2 regions of the Exiguobacterium artemiae 7-3 genome follow, and region 2 is predicted to be linked to the other one. Evidence: riboswitches for the same ligand, from Rfam matches in the RefSeq annotation. Region 2 holds a riboswitch; the other holds the start of a gene.

Region 1 (10,941 bases), 400 kb from region 2:
CCAAGTCACTCAATGTGACATACTATTTTCGTAAAAATCTAAATTGAGGATAACACATTGAGCAATGTGATGCAAACAGCCTTTCTGCTTTTCATGTTTCGCCGATAGAGCTAAAATGAAGGGTGTGAGGGGGAATGTAAGATGTATTTTGTAAATCGTGAAAAGATTGAACAAACCGTTGTTTGTTTTGAAACGGCCTTGCGTCAAAGTAAAGAGTTAACAGGGGATGCTTTGACAGTTTCACTTGCGTGGGAACGAATCGGATTTTTAGTGATTGAAAGCATCATCGATATCGGGAACAGTATGATTGATGGTTTCATCATGCGTGATCCGGGAAGTTATGAAGATATCGTCATGATTTTAGAAGATGAGCGGGTCATTGATGCGTCACTTGCGACAAGCTTGAAGCGTATCGTTGCGTTGCGGACACGAATCGTCCGTGAATTTACGACATCGAGTACAGCGGAAATCCGGGATGGTCTTTTGGAAGAAGAAACACAATTACGTCGTTTTCCGGACGCCGTCCGACGTTATTTAGAGACAGAACTCGGACCCGTCTCTGCATTTTTACCAAACGAGGAGTGAGCCAGGATGAAAGCAAAAGGATATTTATTTGATTTAGACGGTACAATGTATAACGGGACAGAACCCGTCAAAGAAGCAGTCGATTTCGTGAACCGGTTGCAGGAAGAAGGCGTACCGTATCTGTTCGTTACGAACAATGCCTCGATGACGGCGGAAGCCGTTGCTGAAAAATTACGCGGCATGGGTGTGCATTCGAATGCGGAACACGTCTTAACGAGTGCGATGGCGACAGGTCGCTACATCGCAGAACTCGATCCGGGTGCGAAAGTCTATGCAATCGGAGAAGGCGGATTGATTGATGCCCTTGAACGTCAAGGCTTACAAGTCGTCGCGGATGAGAATGCCCACTATGTTGTCATCGGTCTCGACCGTCAGATCACGTATGAGAAGTTAGCCGTCGGAGCACTGGCAATCCGGGCCGGAGCCCGCTTCATCTCAACGAATGGAGACATCGCGATTCCGACAGAGCGCGGATTCCTGCCGGGAAACGGTGCGTTGACGTCCGTTTTACGTGTGACGACGGAAAAAGAACCGTTTTATATCGGGAAACCGGAACCGGTCATGGTCAATATCGCAGCCGAAATGATTGGTCTTGCGAAAGAAGATCTCATCATGGTCGGGGATAATTACCATACGGACATTTTGTTCGGGATCAATGGCGGTATCCGGACGATGCATGTCAACTCCGGCGTCCATACACCGGTCTTCATTCAAGGGCAGGATGCCCAACCGACGTATATGGTCGATACGTTGGCAGAATGGATTCTCTAACCAAAAAAATCCCCATTGACGGATGTCAGTGGGGATTTTACTAATTAGAAAACTTGTTCGACTTCAACGACGCCGGCTACTTCTTCAAGCAGGGCACGTTCGATACCAGCCTTCAGTGTGATCGTTGAACTTGGGCAGCTGCCGCAAGCTCCCATCAAACGGAGTTTGACGATACCATCTTCTACATCTACGAGTTCAACGTCTCCTCCGTCACGAAGAAGGAACGGACGCAATTTTTCGAGTACTTCGTTTACTTGATCAAACATTTCCATGCGTAAACACATCCTTTCTTATAGACTCATTGTAACAGGGTTGAAAAATGTTCTCAATCTGGAAAACTTGTATACTAAAAAAGAAGTGCAGAAAGAAAAGGGGGATATAGGATGGAAATCAAGGTATACGGGGCTGCAAAGACTTGTCCGAGCTGTGTAGGGGCACCGAGTTCTGAAGAGACGTACAGTTGGTTGCAAGCGGTTCTCGGACGGAAATACGAGACGGCATTAACCTTTGAATATGTCGATTTCGAGGCCGTGCCGCTCGACGATGAGTGGGTGACAGCCTTAAAGGACGATGTCTATTTTTATCCGCTCGTCCTGCTCGATGGTGAGATGATTGATGAAGGATACGTGCAGCTGAAGAAAATCACCCAGGCGATTGATATGAGAGTGCAAAAAACGGCCCCGGAATGATGACCGGCGCCGTTTTTCTTATTTAATTTTTTTATGTTTCCAGAGGACACCGGACTTCAGAAGACGCGGAACTTTTCCCGTCAAGGCTTGTTTCCCCATGACGATTCCAAAACCGTCTGATTTCCCGAGCGACCCGAGCATGCCGCGTAACTTGATTTCCGGCAGTTTCGGTAACTTCTTGCCGGCCCATTTCGCCTGCAGGACATCAACGACTTGATCGGCTTGATGTTCGGCGAGCTGTCCGCTTGGTGCATACGGCAGACTGGCGCAATCCCCGATGACGAAAACATTTTCATGTTCCGGCACATGGTGGTGATCCGTCAGCTTGATCCGTCCGCCGCTGTCCGCTTCAAAACCAAGATCGCGGACGACTTTGACCGGTTGCGTCCCGGCTGTCCAAATCGTCAAGTTCGACGGATAGGCATCATCGCCGTTTTGAACATCATCTGCCGTGACGAATGTGACGTTGGAATTATTGATGACCTCGACATCATGTTCCTCGAACCACTCTTGGACATAGGTCGAGACCTTATCCGAAAGGAAAGACAAAACGGACGGTCCGCGGTCAAATAAGCGGATTTTTAAATCTTTCCGGCTTTCGTGCAGTTCACTGGCGAGTTCGACGCCGGATAGACCGGCTCCAACGATCGAGACAACCGCGCCGGGTGAAAGTCCGCAAATCGCTTGCTGCGTTTTCCGCGACTCTTCAAGTGTCTGGATGCTGTAGGTAAACTCTTGTGCGCCCGGTATGTTATGGTATTTATCTTCACACCCTAAAGCGATGATGAGATCGTCATAAAACAGTTCCGTCCCGTCTTGCAGATGGACGGAGTTCGTCTCCGGTGAAATCTGGACGACATGTCCATATTTATATGTGAGATGTTCGCCTTCCGGAAAAGCAATCCGAACATCACGATCCGATAATGTACCGGCAGCTAGTGCATAATACTCTGTTTTTAAGGCATGATACGGTAAACGATCGACGAGTGTCACAGCGACCTCTTCATCCTTAAATCGTTCACAAATCCGCATCCCACCGTATCCACCACCTAAAACAACCAGTTGCTTCATAACTTAAAATCCCCCTTAGTTCCCCTAAATCAGTCTGACCTTGTATAATACGACATGAGGAAAGATAATTCCTGCTTAAAGGAGGAAAAAAAGTGAATCCGATTATTGAATTTTGTATCAGTAACTTAGCGACAGGGACCCAGGTCGTCATGCAACAACTCGAACGGGACCCGAATGTCGATGTCGTCGAATATGGTTGTCTCGGTTATTGCGGCATCTGTTCCCTCGATCATTTCTGTCTGGTTGACGGAGAAACGGTTGTCGGCGAGACACCGGAAGAATTGTTAGAAAAGATTTATTTAAAAATTGAAGAAAACGAATTCTAAAAAAATCCCCGTGTCTCAGATGAGACCGGGGATTCGTGTCTGTCAGCGGGCGCGGCTTCGGACTTAGATCGTTTGTTGACGACGCATCATCCAAGGTTTCAGTTTCAAGAACAGCGGAATGAAGAGGGCTGAGATGAACATCGCCTTGATGATGTTAAACGGTAAGATACCGGCTGTAATCGTCGTCCACTTGACGGCAGGATCAAGCATGTAATCCATGCCGAAGAACCAAGCGTACGCTGGAAGAATCAAGATATAGTTGAGGATTGCAAGACCGAGTGCCATCGTGATTGTACCAGCGACAAGACCGGTTGCAAGACCTTTTGTAGATTTCTTTTTATGATAGAACCAACTGACCGGAAGAATGAAGGCAACACCAGCTGCGAAGTTGGCAAGCTCGCCGACCGGAACACCACTTCCGCGGAAGATGTAGTACAGGACGTTTTTGAGTGCTTCGACGATGACGCCGGCGACCGGTGAGAACATGATAGCGGCGATCAAAGCAGGAACATCACTGAAGTCGATCTTCAAATAGTTCGGTAAAAACGGAAGCGGGAAATTCAGTAGCATAAGAACAAATGAAATTGAACCTAACATGGATAATGTGACCATTTTTTGTGTGCGTTTCATACGAGTATAATCTCCTTTTGCTCGTTCCTCTCGATGAAGTATTGGCATGGCTGCGTTCAAAATAAACCCCCATCGAAGTATTCGATAGGGGAGAAGTCCGCAGTAAACTAAACCTGAACGATTTTTGCAAAAATCGGTTCAAGAAATAGAAACATGCCGCCATCTTCTCCCATCCAGACTATACTGTCGGCTCCTGAGTCACACAGAATCAGCAAATAGCGCCCTATTCGCTCGCGGGCTTCAGACGAATCGTCTGTTTACCGCCGGTCGGGAATTTCACCCTGCCCTGAAGATGGAACGATTTAATTTTTTTTGATACAACTCCTTTATACAACGAATTCAAGATAGTTTCAAGCAACTAGGTTTCGATTCACCTCAAAATTGCGTATACTAATAAAAAAGGGAAGGTGATGACATGATTCATTTAACAGAAGCGGCCGCACTCCAAGTCAAAGAGATGATGTTGCAGGCGCCGGACGATGAACAAAATCTGCGCATGCTCGTTCAAGGTGGCGGATGCAGTGGTCTCTCCTACGGCATGGGCTTTGACAGTGAAAAAGAGACAGACTTAACCTTCGAGCAACACGGGGTCAAAGTCATTGTCGATCAAAAAGATTATCCGGTCGTCAAAGGACTGGAAGTAGACTATAAACAATCCATGCTCGGAGGCGGATTCACGATTACGAATCCAAATGCGATTGCCACATGCGGCTGCGGGACTTCATTCCGGACTGCAACCAATGCCGGGACACCGGGCGGATGTTAATCAAATCACTCTAAACGCAGACGATTCCGTCTGCGTTTTTTTGTTTTCGGCGGCGGATCAACAGGACTTTTCGATGCGGATGGAGAAGGACTAACAAGAACATGAGCATGCTATGACAAGGGAGGACTATCGATGCGAAAGGTACTGATTTTTGGTGGAACACGCTACTTTGGTCGACGGTTGGCATTACGGCTTGCGGAATCGGGGGATGATGTGACGATTGTCACGCGCGGCGAGCATACGCCACCTGTCGCGAAAGGCTTGACATTTTTTAAAGGGGACCGAACGTCAAGCAGCACGATGAAAGACTTAGGGAGTCAGAACTGGGATATCATCTATGACAACATCTGCTTTAATCCGTATCAGGCGAAACTTGCGGTCGATGCGTTCGAGGGGAAAGTCGGACGTTACATTCTGACGTCGACGATGTCGGTCTATGAGAACGGTGGAACGAAGATTTCAGAACGTGCCTACAATCCGTTTCCCGGGAAATATGACCTCGAAAAAGAACATGACTACGGGGAAGGAAAACGTCAGGCGGAAAGTTACTTTTTCCAACGGGCGACCTTCCCGGTCATTGCCGTTCGTTTCCCGGTTGTCCTGGGACCGGATGATTATACGGAACGACTAGTCTTTCATGTCAAACGCGCCTTGGCCGGTCAACCGATCATCGCTGAAAATTTGTATGCGAAGATGGGCTACATCTCAAGTTATGAAGCAGCAGCTTTCCTCGAATGGTGCGGCCGTTCGACGATGACGGGACCTATTAATGCTGCAAGCGACGGCGTGTTGTCGATTCAAGACTTGATGGATAAGATTGATCACGTGGCAGAGACGACATCGCGTTTTGAGACGACAGGCGAAGATTCGTCACCACTTGCGCCGGAACATGACTTCTATATGGATACGACAGCAGCCAAGCAAGCAGGGTATTTATTCCAGCATGTCGATGACTGGCTCGATCGACTGATTGAAGAGGAGGTCCGTAACCACAAATGATGCAATTGATGAAACCAACGATCGCATGGGAAAAAGAATACCGTGCCTTTTTAGAAGACTGGCGAGAATCGGGAGAATCGATCGTACCGGAAGTTGTCGGAGATACGTATGAACCGCTCGCAGCCTATTTCGCTGAGCAAGAAGCGGAGGAATCGGAAGTGAGCCCGGGACGTGTTACGCATTCAACGTACTGGATGGTCGATGGACAACGGATCGTCGGTGCATTGAACTTCCGACATGACTTGACGGAGAATTTGAAGTTGTATGGAGGGCATATCGGATACGGCATCCGCCCGTCCGAGCGCAAGAAAGGATATGCGACGACAGGTCTTCGGCTCGTACTCGAGGAAGCACGACAGCGTGGACTCGATCAAGTATTGCTGACGTGTGGTGTCGAAAATCTCGCATCGCGCCTTGTCATCGTAGCGAACGGTGGTCAGGAAATCGAACCGACTGTTCGCGATGGACGCGAGACACGTCGCTTCATCATTTCGTTATGAGGAGGCCTGTTTTGATTCGTGCAGCGGTACTTGAAGACGCTGCTGTGATTGCCCGGATTCATGTCGCATCCTGGCGGGAAACGTACCGGACGATTATGCCGGATCCATATCTCGATCAGTTATCAGCGGAGAACCGGGAATCGGGTTGGCGGAAAAGTCTTGCCGAAGGTCCGGTTTTCGTGGCGCTTGATCAGACAAACGAAATCGTCGGTTTTGCGAACGGTGGACCAAGCAGGGAAAATGATGCGACGGAGGGAGAACTGTACGCGCTCTATCTTTTGAAAAGTCATCAGGGACAAGGAACCGGTAAACGGTTGTTTGATCACGTGTTGGAAGATCTCAGGCGGAAAGACTTCCAGTCTTGCATTGTAAGTGTGCTGGCAGATAACCCGTCCCGTTTCTTTTATGAACGCTTCGGCGGACGTCTCGTTTCCGGACAGCCAATCGAGCGGGGCGGGAAACAACTGATTGCGTGTACGTATCGGATTGTACTTGTCCCGTCATTTAACGCATGAATCAAAAAAACAGCGTTCCTTCGATTCGCAAATCGAGGTGACGCTGTTGTTCGTGATTACTTAATGATTTTTCACTTTTTCGAACAGACTTGTGGAGTGTTGCGGATGACGGGCCGATGGATCAACAAGCAACTTCGCTTGGTTGACGGCAATCGGTGCTTCCCCGAAACCGGTCGCGATCAATTTGACACGACCGTCATAGGTCGCGATATCCCCACAGGCGAAGACACCGGGAATCGCTGTCTCCATCTTCGAGTTGACGCGGATCGAATTGCGTTCGAATTCGACTTCCCACTCCTTGAGCGGTCCGAGCGAGGAGACGAAACCGAAGTTACAGACGACATCATCGGCACCGACGACGATGACTTCATCCGTTTCGGCATGTTTGAACGTCAGCGTCTCGATGCTGTCATCACCTGTGACCGATTCGAGTGTATACGGCGTCATGACATTGACAGACGAGTTATGCAACAATTCGACTGTATGTTCATGGGCACGGAACTTATCACGTCGGTGGACGAGCGTGACCGATTTGGCGATCGGTTCGAGCATCAGTGACCAGTCGACCGCTGAATCACCGCCGCCGAGCAAGACGACTTGACGGTCTTTGAAGCGATCCATCTCGTTGACGAAGTAATGCAGGTTACTTGCTTCAAACCGTTCTGCATCGGCGACACCGAGTGGACGGGCAGCAAACGAACCGTTCCCGGCTGTCAGAATGACGGTTTTCGTATAATGTTCACCTTTGTTCGTGACGAGACGGATTAGTCCGTCATCGAGGCGTTCGTAAGCAAGGACCGTTTCGCCGAGAACGTACGTCGGATCAAATTCATTTGCTTGTTCGAGCAGGCGATCGACTAAGTCCTGAGCCTTGACTTTCGGGAAGCCGGCAATATCGTATATATATTTTTCAGGGTAGAGCGTTGCTAATTGTCCACCGAGTTGCGGCAGACTTTCGATGACTTTCGTCTTCATTTGACGCATGCCTGAGTAAAACGCGGTGAACAGTCCGACCGGACCGCCGCCGATAATTGTGACATCATATGGTTGGTGCATCTGAGTCCCTCCTAAAGTTGGATACCCCTATTATATAGGAAGAGGGGTTCCATGTTGCAAGTACGGGACATCTCACATTTTTTTCAGGGATTGCATATTTTTACTTTGCAATCTATGATAGAAAATGGTTCAATGAACGTATAGACGTGTGAACATTATTTGAACAAAGTTTTTGAGCATTTATCTGCAATTGAATGTGAAGAAAATCACAACAAAACTATTAAGCGTAAGGGGTATCAGAACATGAACACACCAAACATTGTTATTCTTGGAGCCGGCTACGGTGGATTGATCACAGCAGTCAACCTTCAGAAAAAACTTGGCGTCGACCAAGCGAACATCACATTAATTAACAAACACGATTACCATTATCAAACAACGTGGTTGCACGAACCAGCAGCAGGTACGATGTCTGCTGAACAAGCACGTATCTATATTAACGACGTCATCAATCCTTCACGTGTCAAGCTTGTTAAAGGAATCGTCGAAAAAGTCGATACAGCAAGCAATACAGTGAAACTTGTCGACGGTGGAACAGTCCCTTACGATTATGTCGTCGTGGCACTCGGTGGAGTCCCTGAAACATTCGGCATCAAAGGGTTGAAAGAGAATGCTCTAACAATCAGTTCATTGAACAGTGTCCGGAAAATCAAGGAACACATCGATTACTCATTCGCAGAGTATAAAACGACAGGTTCAACAAACCGTTCACTCTTGACGATCGTCGTCGGTGGTGCCGGATTTACGGGAATCGAATTCATGGGTGAACTCGTCAACCGGATTCCTGAACTTTGCAAACAATATGATATCCCACGCGAACTCGTTCGTGTCGTCAATATTGAAGCGGCTCCAACGGTCCTTCCTGGATTTGATGCGGATCTCGTCAACTACGCACACAAATGGCTTGAGCGCCAAGGCATCGAGTTCAAACTCGGTAACGGCATCAAGGAATGTGCACCGGGCAGCGTGACATTCGGACCGCTCCAAGGTGAAACAACAGAAACAATCGAAGCGAACACAATCATCTGGACAGGTGGCGTCAGTGGTAACCCGGTTGTTGCAGCATCTGGCTTTGAAGCGATGCGTAACCGTGTCGTCGTCGCAGAAGATCTCCGTGTTCCTGGACATGAGAATGTCTTCATGATTGGTGACTGTTCAGCGGTTATGGATCCGAACTCGAACCGTCCGTACCCACCAACTGCGCAAATCGCAACACAGCAGGCACACAAAGTGGCTGAAAACATTGCAGCCTTAATCAGTGGACGTCAAACATCGACATTCACATATGAAAACAAAGGAACTGTCGCTTCACTTGGTCATAAAGATGGAATCGGCATGGTCTTCGGTAAGAAGATTTACGGCCGTAACGCATCGTTTATGAAAAAAGTCATCGACAACAAACATTTCCTTGAGCTTAAAAAGATTGGTCTTGCCATCAAAAAAGGTAAATTCTAAGTTCACGTTTTAGGCAAATGTACACTCGTGCATTTGCCTTTTTTGTCGGTTATACTAAAAGAGATTTAAAGGGGGAACATTATGCATATCATTCAAGCCGTGATCGGGAGCGTTCTTTATCTCGTCATGTTCTTTAGTATCGGTTTTATCTTAAACATGTTATTACGCAGTACGTGGATCATGCTTGTCCTTTATCCGATCATCATCATCATGATGATTGATAACCAGTCGACACTTGATTATTTCACGAATGCGCGTGAAGCGATTCCGAAACTCGGGGAACGAATCATGGGTCTGCAGACGGCAGACATCACGATGTTCGTAGCCGGTCTTGCCGGAATCATCATCGCCGGGATGTCCATTCGTTTCCTGCGTAAGAGCGGTTACCAAATGTTTTAAAGTCTACTTGAGTGAGTAGGCTTTTTTAGTATGTGAAAACACGTTATAATAAAAACAGTGTCTTTTAAAAAATGTGTAAGAGCAGATAGGGTTGAGAGCGAATGGATAAACAAATGTACCACGTTATCAAAGTCTTGAATAATAATGTCGTCATTTGTTCGACTGGTGCCAACCAGGAAGTCATTATCCTCGCAAAAGGGATTGGCTTCGGTCGGAAGCCAGGCGATCAACTAACGGATCTTGAAAAGCTAGAAAAAGTATATACGTTAAAGGATAAAGACGAACAAGCGCAGTACAAGGCGCTTGTCGGACATCTGGATGAAAACTTCATCGCCTTGATGAATGAGATCGTCTCCATGATCGAAACACGGTTCGGGAAACGGGTTGACGAACACATTCATATCGGATTGACGGATCATTTGACGTTTACATTCAAGCGCCTTGAACAAGGGATGGAAGTGACGAATCCATTTCTTGCGGAAACCGAAGCGTTGTATCCGGAAGAATATGCGCTGGCGGAAGAAATCGTTGAATTCATTAGTGCTGAAATGAATTTTTATTTACCGCCGGCCGAAACCGGATTTATTGCACTTCATATCCATTCGGCGACGAACTTCAAAGATGTCCTTGAAGTTAACCGACACCATCAATTGGTCGGACTGATTGCCAGTCATATCGAACAACGTCTGCAAATCAAAATCGACCGAAAATCACTGGATTATAAGCGTTTAATCCGGCACCTGCGTTCAGCAATTGAAAGGGTTTCCAATGGGGAGTACCTAGAGGCGCCAGAAAAAGTAGAAAAGCTATTGCGCGAAGAATATCCGCTGTGCTATGATACTGCTTGGGAGCTGATGTCCATCATGGAACGTCAGTTGAAGAAAGCGGTACCGCGCGGTGAAGCGACGTATCTTACGATGCATCTGCAACGCTTAGTGCAGTACGATTTAGGTAAATGACCGCACGGACTACGTGTTACTGATACGATCAGGCATGAGTGGGATGTCGGGCAAGATGATTTATTTCCGTTTCTATTTTTACGGGATAAGTGTATTTTGTCTACAATCCGCTTGTGCCTGATTTTTTTCTGTAAAAATCGGTCGGATGTCTGACTTTTTTTCAACCCGTCATTGGTATTATTCATTATTTTTAGTTTTTACATCAAAAGGAGGAAACACA
Region 2 (10,941 bases):
TAAAAAAAACATAGAGCAGATAAGGGAGAGATGGATGATGAAAAAAGGTTTAGCGATTGGTGCAGCATTAACGACGGTATTATTTGCGGGATGTGCCGCTTCCGGAGAAGAAGATCAAAAAACGGTCAAGCTTGGCGTCAGCGGTTCTGATACACAAGTTTGGGAATATGTCGCGAAAAAAGCGAAGAAAGAGGGGATTACGATTGAGCTCGTTAAGTTCTCCGACTACGTCCAGCCGAACCTGGCCCTGGCAGAAGGTGAGATTGATGCGAACTCTTTTCAGACCGTGTCTTACTTCAACGCTTTCAAAAAGGAACATAAGTTAAAGCTGTCGCCAATCGCGACGACAGTGATTGCACCGATGGGGATTTATTCGGATAAGGTCAAGGACGTCAAAGACATTCCGGTCGGTGGGAAGATTGCCGTCCCGAACGAGGCGACCAATATGGGCCGGGCACTGCTGCTGTTGCAGGAAGCAGGCTTGATCAAGCTACCGGACGACTTTGACGGCAACGGATCCGTCGATAAGATCGTCGAGAATCCGAAAAAACTGAAGATTGTCCCGGTTGTCGCCGGACAGACGCCACGCGTCCTACCGGATGTATCGGCTTCGATCATCAATAACGGAATCGCCGTCGATGCAGGCTTCAACCCGATCAAGGATTCGATTCTTCATGAAAACGAGACGGCGAAGCCGTACATCAACATCATCGCAACCCGGACGGAAGATAAGGATAAAAAAACATTGAAGAAAATCGCTTCACTCTACCAGCAGGACGATGTCGCGGCCTTCATCAAAAAAGAGTACAAAGGAAGCACGATTCCGACGTTCGTCCCGCTCAGTGACATCGGGGAATAACTAAAAATCCAAAGGAGCGTGACCAAAATGACCATTCAGACGATACGGGAAAACTTGATTCAAACGATTGAACAGGACATTGAACAAAAACGTGAGTCTTATCTCGAGACGAGCCACCGGATTCATGCGACACCTGAAATTGGCAACGAAGAATATTTTGCGTCACGTCATCATGCCGAACGCCTGACGGCAGAAGGGTTCACGGTTGAGCTCGGTGTCGCGGGACACGACACAGCCTTCCTTGCCCGAAAGACTTCGGACAAACCGGGGGCGACCATCGCATTTCTCGCTGAATATGACGCGTTACCCGGAATCGGTCACGCGTGCGGGCACAATATCATCGGGACGACGAGTGTCGCAGCGGCGATTGCCGTCAGTAAAGTCCTTGATGAAGTCGGCGGCAGTGTCGTCGTCCTCGGGACACCGGCGGAAGAAGGCGGACCAAACGGCAGTGCGAAAGGAAGTTTCGTCAAACACGATTTGCTGGCGGGGATTGATGCTGCCTTAATGGTGCATCCGTCCGGAAAAACGCGGATCACCGGTTCTTCGCTTGCCGTCGACCCGCTCGATTTTGCCTTTACCGGTAAACCGGCCCATGCGGCGGCTTCGCCGGAAGAAGGGATCAATGCCCTGGATGCGGTCATTCAGTTATTTAACGGGATCAATGCATTACGGCAACAGTTGCCGAGTGATATCCGGATTCACGGTATCATTACCGACGGCGGAGATGCTCCGAACATCATTCCGGAGTACGCGAAAGCCCGCTTCTTCATCCGGGCGACGACACGCGAACGGCTGAATGCGGTGACAGCGAAAGTCAAAGCTGTTGCTGAAGGAGCAGCCCTTGCGACCGGGGCGACGCTTGAGGTCATCGCCTTCCAAAATGAGGTCGACAACCTGCTGTTCAACCGGACGTTTGACGAGATTTTCCGGGAGGAAGCAGTGGCGCTTGGGGAAGACGTCAAGACGGATGAACGCCCGGGTCTTGGTTCGACTGATGCCGGCAACATCAGCCAGGTCCTGCCGACCATCCATCCGTACATCAAGATCGGAGCGGATGATTTGGTCGCTCACACGGAAAGTTTCCGGGAAGCGGCGAAATCGGAAAAAGGCGACGAAGCACTGATTACGGGAGCCAAGATCCTAGCCCGGACGGCGTTACGTCTGCTGACGGATGACTCGTTGTTAGGTACAGTCAAACAAGAGTTCCATGACCGGAAAAACGGTTATTTGACCTAACAGCAAAAGACGTAAGTATGTGTTTTCCCGACCGGATGTCATCAAGACAACTGGTCGGGCAAAACCATACTTTTTTTCTTAATCCGAGAAAAAGAAAACAAATTCTTTTTTTGTATTTTAAAATTACCTGTGCTAATCTTGACCTGTACAACTGAATAACCAGTTCTTCGGGGTAGGGTGAAAATCCCAACCGGCGGTGATGCGATGTTAAATCGACGAGCCCGCGACCCATAGTGTACGCACTATGGCTGACTTGGTGTGACTCCAAGGCCGACGGTAAAGTCCGGATGGGAGAAGAACGAAAAAATGTGCTTGAAACCATTTTCTGAAAAAATCTGTTCAGAAAAAGGTCTATTTCTGTATGCTTTTAAACAGAAAAACAAGACGTTTCTTTCGTGACCCTTCAATCATGACGCCCTGCAAATGCAGCGGCGTCTTTTCTTTTGAAAGGAGCGAAAACATGAATAATAGAATGCATCAGGCGATGCAATTGGCACGGATGTTAGACGGACAAACAAGTCCGAATCCGAGTGTCGGTTGTGTCATTACGAAACATGGAAAAGTGATCGGCTTCGGTGCGCACCGGTTTGCGGGTGGTCCGCACGCGGAAGTCGAAGCGTTGAAAATGGCAGGAGAGGCGGCGCGCGGTGCCGATCTCTACGTCACGCTTGAACCGTGTAATCATCACGGAAAGACACCGCCGTGCACGGAGGCGATTTTAGCCTCCGGCATCAAGCGGGTGTTCGTCGCAACGGAAGATCGGCATGCGATCGTCGCCGGACAAGGTATTACACGTCTGCGTGAAGCCGGACTGACGGTCGAAGTCGGATTACTGGAGGACGAAGCGGTTCGTTTTTATACACCGTTTTGGCAAAGTCTCGAGCGGAAACGACCGATTGTCACCGTCAAGGTCGCCCAAAGTTTAAACGGTATCGTGACGACAGGTGAGCAACGCTTTATTACGTCAGTTGCAGCCCGGGCGGCAGGACGTGAGCTGCGGGCCACACATGACGCCATATTAGTCGGGAGTGAAACGATCTTAGTCGATGATCCCGCATTGACGTTACGCACGGAAGCCGGACCTGAACCGATTCGGATCGTTGTCGATCGCCGCGGACGGTTGACGGAAACAGCCCAAGTCTTTCGGGACGGCTTGAATCCGACATACTGGCTGACGGAACAGCCGCGTGTCTCGGTTCAATCGAATGTCACGGTTCTCGTCGGCACGTATACGACACCGAATCAGATTTTAGACATCTTGTACGACCAAGGCATCCGCAGTCTGTTGATTGAAGGAGGACCCACGATTCAGTCGGCGTTTTTAGAAGTAGATCTTGTCGATCGTCTTGACATCTATCAAGCCCCGTCGGTCTTACAAGGGACGACCGGATTGACGAGCACAATCGAGATTGAAGACCGGTTTGATTTAACCAACGTCGCGCAAATCGGACAGGATGTGCATCTGCGCTATACGCGGAAAGGAGACGGCTCATGTTCACAGGATTGATTGAAGAAGTCGGAACGATCAAACGAAAAGTCCCGCGTCCGAACGGTTTAGCACTCGAAATTGAAGCGCAGCATGTCCTTGAAGGAACGAAAATCGGTGACAGTATCGCCGTCGACGGCATCTGTTTGACGGTCACGGCGATGACTTCGACGGCTTTTACGGCAGATGCCGTTCATGAAACGATTCGGGCGACGTCTCTTCAGACGTTGCGGGTCGGAACACCAATCCAACTGGAGCGGGCGATGCCGGCGAACGGACGATTCGGCGGTCATTTCGTCAGCGGACATATCGACGGAACAGCACGATTCTTAAGCCGTCGACCGGATGGTGAAGCGATGGAATACCGCTTTGAGACCGGTGACTGGAGCAAATACTGTATTCCGAAAGGGTCAATCGCGATCAACGGAACGAGCTTGACGATTCAACACGTGGAGGCAAACAGTTTGACCATCTCGTTGATTCCGCACTCCCGGCAGGTGACGACATTCGACCGGCTGCAAAGCGGAGCGCTCGTTAATATCGAATGTGATTTAATGGCGAAACATCTGTATCACTTTACGCAACAGGAACAAAAAACGGATTGGTCGGCATTTTTAGGAGGCGGAGCATGATGAACGGATTTGATCTTGTAGAAGAAGCACTTGAAGAATTAAAACACGGACGTCCGATCATCGTCTGTGACGATGAAAGCCGGGAAAACGAAGGAGACCTGATTCTCCTCGCGGAACATGCAACACCGGAACAAATCAACTTCATGATCACATACGGGAAAGGACTCGTCTGTGTTCCGGTCAGCCCGCAACTCGCAGCCCGGCTCGAGTTGAACCCGATGACGGATCACAATACCGATCCGCACGGAACGGCGTTTACGATCAGCATCGATCACGAAGAAGCAAAGACCGGCATCAGTGCCGCGGAACGCGCGTTGACGATTCAACGGATGCTGACGGACGGGGCAAAACAATTTAAGCGTCCCGGTCACATCTTTCCCCTAATCGCCAAAGAGGGCGGTGTCCGTGAACGGCGCGGTCATACGGAAGCCGGAGTAGATTTGGCACGGCTTGCCGGAAGTGCCGAAGCTGCCGTCATTTGTGAAATCATCTTAGAAGACGGGACGATGGCGCGTGTAGACGACTTGTTGACGTATAAAGAAGTCCACGGACTGAAGATGATCACGATTGACGCGCTCGTCACGTATCTCGAACGCCCCGTCCGGCGGGAAGCGGACGTTTTGCTTCCGGCAGCACACGGTGCGTTTCGGATGCTCGGTTATACGACGCCTGATCAAAAAGAACACGTCACCGTCTTATCGGGAGAACCGGAAGACGGGATGCTCGTCCGGCTGCATTCGGAATGTCTGACGGGAGATGTCTTCGGATCAAAACGCTGTGATTGCGGTCCGCAACTTGACGCGGCACTGGCACGTATCGGACATGAAGGCGGAGCTGTTCTCTACCTGCGGCAAGAGGGGCGGGGAATCGGCTTGATGGCGAAACTGAAAGCTTATGAGTTACAGGAACAGGGACTCGATACGGTTGAAGCGAATCACGCACTCGGGTATGCGACAGACTTACGCGATTACACCGTTGCGGCTGCGATGTTGCACGATTTAGGTGTGACGAAAATTCGGCTGATGACGAATAATCCGGAAAAACAACAGGCACTGGAACGACACGGCATCACCGTGCTTGAGCGGATCCCGCTTGAGATTGCACCGGTCCCGGAAAACAAGCAGTATCTGCAGACCAAACAAACGAAACTCGGGCATCTGCTCGACATCCAAGGAGGACAATAACATGGTATTCGAAGGATTTTTAACAGGTGAAGGACTACGCGTCGCAATCGTCGCAGCACGGTTTAATGAATTGATCACATCAAAATTAGTTGGAGGCGCAAACGATGCGTTCCGTCGACACGGTGTCGCGGCGGATGCTGTCGATACGGCATGGGTGCCGGGAGCGTTTGAGATTCCGCTCGTCGCAGAGAAGCTCGCGAAAAGCGGAAACTATGATGCTGTCATCACACTCGGTGCCGTCATCCGCGGCGCGACATCCCACTACGATTATGTTTGTAACGAAGTCGCGAAAGGGGTCGCAGGTGCGTCACGTGAAACGGGAGTTCCGATTATCTTTGGTGTCCTGACAACGGATTCGATCGAACAGGCTGTCGAACGGGCAGGAACGAAAGCGGGCAACAAAGGATATGAAGCGGCGGTTTCAGCGATTGAGATGGCGAATCTGTTACGGACCATTTGATGAAGGAAAACGTAAGGCTTGAGACCTGTTTCTGATGGAAGCAGGTTTCTTTTTTGTCTCCCGCGCAGGACTTTGAATGCTCTATCCCTAATGGAAGGAGAAGGACTTTTTCATGAAGGAGGAAAGGTACATGATCAGTCTTAAAAAATCGTATTATCTGCCGGGTATCTTAATTTTCATTACGATGTACTACCTGTGGATTATTCTTTTGGAGGACCGACCGGCGCTTTTGGCTTGGGGAAGCAATCTGTTCTCGATCATCGGCTGTTTGCTGGCAACGATTCTTCTGTTGCAGGCGCACCGGACGTTCCGTCAACAAGAAGGGCGGTTTTTTCTGTATTTGGCGTTCGGGACGGGGAGTTATCTGATTGCCGAATTGGTTTGGATGTCCTATGAAAATATTTTGCGTATGGATGTCCCCTTTCCAGGCGTGTCGGATGTTTTTTACATCTTACAATCGGTTTGTTTTTTAGCCGCTTTTTTACATTTGATTCGCCGGCACGTCACGAAAAACCGGCTGATCAGTTTTATCTTCGATATTGCCATCGTCATGACGGTCGCCGTCACCTACAGCTGGTTTTTCTTGATTCGTCCCCTGTTCGATACACCGTTTGCGTCACGTGGTGAGGTGATTTTAGCGTTTGCTTATCCGATGTGTGACATCGTGCTTCTGTTTTGTATGATCAGCATTTATTATCTGTTTGAGAAAAAAGAGTGGCGCGAACGGATCCGTTTGTTCCAATTCTTGTTTTTAGGACTTTTACTGCAGGTTATTGCTGACACGATGTTTGTCTATATGACGACCGTCAGTGGCAATGAGGCGGTTCGCTTGATCGATCCGTTATTCATCCTCGGATTATTAATGGTCGGTGTAGCGGGGCATGTCAGCAAATCAGTAAGTGCGAACGAGCCGAGTGACAGACAGCAACGGAGTACGGTGCAACTCGGGAAACTGTTTTTGCCGTATTTGCTCGTCATCGTCCTGTTTTCAACGATGGCCCTGTACGCACGGCGTGACGAAGCCTTGAACGGGTTGATGATTGGCTGCGCGATTACGATTCTGTTGATTTTAATTCGGCAAATTTTGATGATTTTGAGTAATCACGAATTAATAGAAGAAATTCATCATAAGGCAGACGAACTTGAAGAGAGTGAAGAGCGGTATAAGTCATTGTTTACGTATCATCCGGATGCCGTCTACTCGCTGGATCTGAAAGGGCGCATCAAAAGTGCCAATCCGTCCTTTGAAAAACTGACGGAGCAAAGTGCGGACCAGCTGGTCGGCAAATCCTATCAACAGCTGATGGAACAACAAGCAGCGGCTGATGAGGAGATGACGGCGCATCAATTTGAAACGACATTTCGCAAATCGGGCGGGACGGATGTTTTGCTGAACGTAACAAACATTCCGATTCGTGTCCGGGACCGGTTTGTTGGCATCTATGGAATCGGTCAGGATATTACGCGGGTGCGGGAAAATGAATTGAAAATTCGCCGTCTTGCTTATTACGATCATTTGACCGGAGCGATCAACCGAACGTACTTTGAAGAAGTGCTTCATCATTTGGTAGAAGTGGAACAGGACGATGAAACGATCATCTTGTGCTTCATCGATTTGGATGACTTCAAACTCGTTAATGACTCGTTTGGCCACCACGTCGGAGATCAGTTATTGATTCAAGTCGCAAGCCGCTTACAAGAGGTGACAGAGCCGGACGATCTGGTTGCGCGTCAAGGTGGGGATGAATTTACGGTCATTTTGCGTCATGTCGCATCGGAAACGGACGGACGGATCCGGACGACCCGACTGCTCGAACGGTTACGCATGACCTATACGATTGATGAGATTGAACTGATTTCGAACCCAAGTATCGGAGCCGTCGGTTATCAGCGGACAACCGACAAGCCGATCGTGACGTTGTTGAAACAAGCCGATTTAGCGATGTATCAGGCCAAATCAAGCGGCGGGAAATCGATTATCTTCTTTGAAGATATTGCGGAGAAGGCGTCGTACCGATTGCGGCTCGAATCCGAATTGCCGGTTGCGATCGATACGAATCAACTGGTTTTGTATTATCAACCGCAAGTCGATACGGTAACGTACCGGATGGTCGGTGTCGAAGGGTTGATCCGCTGGAATCATCCGGAACTCGGTATGATTGCCCCAAACGATTTCATTCCGATGGCAGAAGAGGCCGGGATGATCATTCGTTTAGGCGAATGGGTGTTACGCGAAGGATTTTTACAGGCGAAGCAGTGGGAAGATGCCGGCTTGACCTTGAAGGTCGGACTGAACGTCTCGATGCAACAGTTCCACCATCCGACGTTTGTCCTGACACTTGTTCGACTTGTCGAAGAGACACAGGTCGATCCGACCAGAATTGATCTTGAAATCACGGAAGTCTCGGCCGTGGAAGATATTGAGGAAACGGTCGAGACGATGAACCGGTTAAAAGAGCTTGGTTTTACGATTTCAATTGACGACTTCGGCACCGGCTATTCTTCCTTGTCCCGACTGGCTGATTTTCCGATTGATACGCTAAAGATTCCACGCGAGTTCGTCGAAAAAATCCAGCCGGCAACAACGGGCTACTCGATGATCTCTTCGATCATCCACTTGGCGAAATCGCTTGAGCTCGAAGTCATCGCGGAAGGAGTCGAGACGCTGGAACAGGTCAATGTCCTCAATCGGTTGGAATGTTCACGGATGCAGGGGTATTACTTCGGTCGTCCGATGCCGCACGAACAGATTCCGGCGTTGTATCAAAAATAGGCAATCCCTTCCGTATTATGCGGAAAGGATTGCCTGTTTTTTTGTTCTCACTTGAGTGTTGTTGAGACCGAAACGCCTTTTTCGAGGACGTCGCGTTTCCCGTTCAGGACGTCACTGGTCAATAATTCAACGGACTCGAGCGGTTGTTCGATGATGAAGCCAAAGTTACCGGTCCGTGTCTCGGACGGCGCGTATGTCGTCGCGAGTGACTCGAGGTAGACATCGTCCCCGATCGTCTTCTCAGTCTTAGCGTCGAGTTTAAAATGGGCAACAGGGTTAAAGGTGACCGGTTCGTCACCTGTATTCGTGATTGTCACACGCGTCTTGACGAGGTCGAAGGATTCGTCATGGGTGAAGCCGTGGAAAAAGTCAATCATCCCGTAACTGGGACGGGCATGGAACACCTTCATTTCTTCAATCTTCATCGTGATTGGTCCGATGGTTCGTGTCACATCAGGACGGACGATTTGTTTTAATGTCAGTTCACCTTTATCGTCGGATACCGATTGGTTGACGGTCGTCAGTTTACGGTCATCTGGTAATTGCGGGTTCGGGACATACGTGGCAGACTTCTCGATCGATACCGGTGTCTCCTGTTTCGGGACCGATTTCTCTGACGACTTTTCTTGTATGGTGTCTGGCGCATTGCCGCAACCCGAAAGAATCGTCCCGAGCATCAAGGCAGCAAGTATCTGTTTCATGGAAAGTCTCCTTATTTCTTCGATTTCAACAGATCGAAGATGATTTTGGCGTGATCCGTATTATCGACTTGACCGGCGAATCGTTCTTTCGCTGGACCAAAGGCATAGACGGGGACATCTTCCCCGGTGTGTCCACCTGTCGTCCAGCCTGTGTGTGAGCGCTGATTGAAGATATCTTCAATCGCATTATCGACGTCTAGTACTTTCTTCGACTCCGCGGCACGTGAAACGGACTGGATTTCGTCTTCCGTCAAGGCGAGTCGATTTTGGTCGATGTACGTCGTCAAGGTTTTCCGGACATCTGCGCCTTCAATGATTTTTGCCGCCATGAAGTCCGGCGTCTTTTTCGCAGCCTTGATCGGCTCGGCGAACCAGTTGTAGATGCCGTCTGCTCCGATCGAGTAACCACCGGTCGAATGGTCGGCTGTTGCGACGACGAGTGTGTGTTTATCTTTTTTCGCAAAAGCGATTGCTGCTTTGAAGGCCCGTTCGAAGTCTTCCATTTCACTCATGGCACCGACGATGTCATTGTCATGACCGGCCCAGTCGATTTGGCTTCCTTCGACCATCAGGAAGAAACCTTTTTTGTTCGAATCAAGACGTTTGATGGCCGAGTTCGTCATCTGTTCGAGAGATGGAACGGTATTCTCGCGATCGATTCGTTTTGGCAATCCTCCGTCCGCGAACAGACCAAGAACTTGTTTGTTCTTATCCGCCTGCATTTGATCAAGATCCGTGACGTAGCTGTAACCGTCTTTCTTAAACGATTTCGTCAAATCGACATCCGGGCGGACAAAGTTCGATTTCCCGCCGCCGAGGAGGACGTCAATCTTGTGTTTGCCATTGACCCGCTCCTTGAAATAATCGTCGGCGATGGCGTTCATGTTCTTGCGATTCTCGTCATGCGCCCCGAACGAGGCCGGCGTCGCATGCGTGATTTCGGATGTCGCGACGAGTCCTGTCGATTTGCCGCGTTGCTTCGCCGCTTCGAGAACAGTTTTGACTTCTGATTTGTCGTTATCGACCGCAATCGCTGCATTATATGTTTTGACACCGGACGACATTGCCGTCGCGGCAGACGCCGAGTCGGTGATGTTTTGCTCCGGGTCTTCCGGATAAGTCATCTGTTGACCGACAAGATATTTATCGAATGCTGTTTTCTCAGCGATTGGCGTCGTTGGATCGTTTTTGAGATAACGGTGAGCAGACGTATACGAGACACCCATCCCGTCTCCAATCAAAAAGATGACGTTCCGGATTTCCGGGGATTTGGATGATTTTGTTTTTGCCTCGGCGTCATCTGTCGAGATCATCGTGCTAAGGGATAATGTCGATAATGCCACAATCGGGATGATTCGTTTCAACTTCATGGATGGTTCCTCCTTCAGGAAAATGAGTACGGTTCAGATCTACAGGACTAACTCTAGCTTTGGACTGTAAAACGAACGTTTGACCGGTGTAAAGTTTTGTTAAGAATCAAAGTTTAAAATTTACGTTGGACAGATGGACGTTAAGTTTGATGAGTAAAAAAGAGTCAGAACGGTAATAAGATAAGAAGTGGTTTTGAAACATTTTCCAGTGACAGATCGTAAAGAAAGATAATCTGT

Evidence for each region. A riboswitch is a leader RNA that binds a small molecule or an ion and turns the genes downstream of it on or off. The one in region 2 is predicted to bind FMN.
Region 1: linked by a shared signal. The riboswitch ahead of P402_RS0104715 (ECF transporter S component) and the one ahead of ribD (bifunctional diaminohydroxyphosphoribosylaminopyrimidine deaminase/5-amino-6-(5-phosphoribosylamino)uracil reductase RibD) in region 2 are both predicted to bind FMN.

Annotation. Positions count from the first base shown of each region.
Region 1 covers NZ_KK211190.1:734,777-745,717, forward strand. The annotation lists gene P402_RS0104685 (DUF86 domain-containing protein) at 142-585, shown strand; gene P402_RS0104690 (TIGR01457 family HAD-type hydrolase) at 592-1,356, shown strand; gene P402_RS0104695 (NifU family protein) at 1,401-1,628, opposite strand; gene P402_RS0104700 (DUF1462 family protein) at 1,740-2,045, shown strand; gene P402_RS0104705 (NAD(P)/FAD-dependent oxidoreductase) at 2,064-3,116, opposite strand; gene P402_RS0104710 (YuzB family protein) at 3,209-3,442, shown strand; gene P402_RS0104715 (ECF transporter S component) at 3,506-4,072, opposite strand; FMN riboswitch at 4,230-4,370, opposite strand; gene P402_RS0104720 (HesB/IscA family protein) at 4,488-4,838, shown strand; gene P402_RS0104725 (NAD-dependent epimerase/dehydratase family protein) at 4,971-5,837, shown strand; gene P402_RS0104730 (GNAT family N-acetyltransferase) at 5,846-6,337, shown strand; gene P402_RS16235 (GNAT family N-acetyltransferase) at 6,349-6,852, shown strand; gene P402_RS0104740 (NAD(P)/FAD-dependent oxidoreductase) at 6,913-7,908, opposite strand; gene P402_RS0104745 (NAD(P)/FAD-dependent oxidoreductase) at 8,152-9,363, shown strand; gene P402_RS0104750 (YuiB family protein) at 9,445-9,762, shown strand; gene glcT (glucose PTS transporter transcription antiterminator GlcT) at 9,864-10,721, shown strand.
Region 2 covers NZ_KK211190.1:336,259-347,199, forward strand. The annotation lists gene P402_RS0102770 (methionine ABC transporter permease) at 1-3, shown strand, start outside; gene P402_RS0102775 (MetQ/NlpA family ABC transporter substrate-binding protein) at 38-859, shown strand; gene P402_RS0102780 (M20 family metallopeptidase) at 887-2,098, shown strand; FMN riboswitch at 2,258-2,401, shown strand; gene ribD (bifunctional diaminohydroxyphosphoribosylaminopyrimidine deaminase/5-amino-6-(5-phosphoribosylamino)uracil reductase RibD) at 2,559-3,605, shown strand; gene P402_RS0102795 (riboflavin synthase) at 3,590-4,216, shown strand; gene ribB (3,4-dihydroxy-2-butanone-4-phosphate synthase) at 4,216-5,400, shown strand; gene ribH (6,7-dimethyl-8-ribityllumazine synthase) at 5,402-5,860, shown strand; gene P402_RS0102810 (putative bifunctional diguanylate cyclase/phosphodiesterase) at 5,991-8,633, shown strand; gene P402_RS0102815 (DUF4352 domain-containing protein) at 8,681-9,334, opposite strand; gene P402_RS0102820 (alkaline phosphatase) at 9,346-10,704, opposite strand.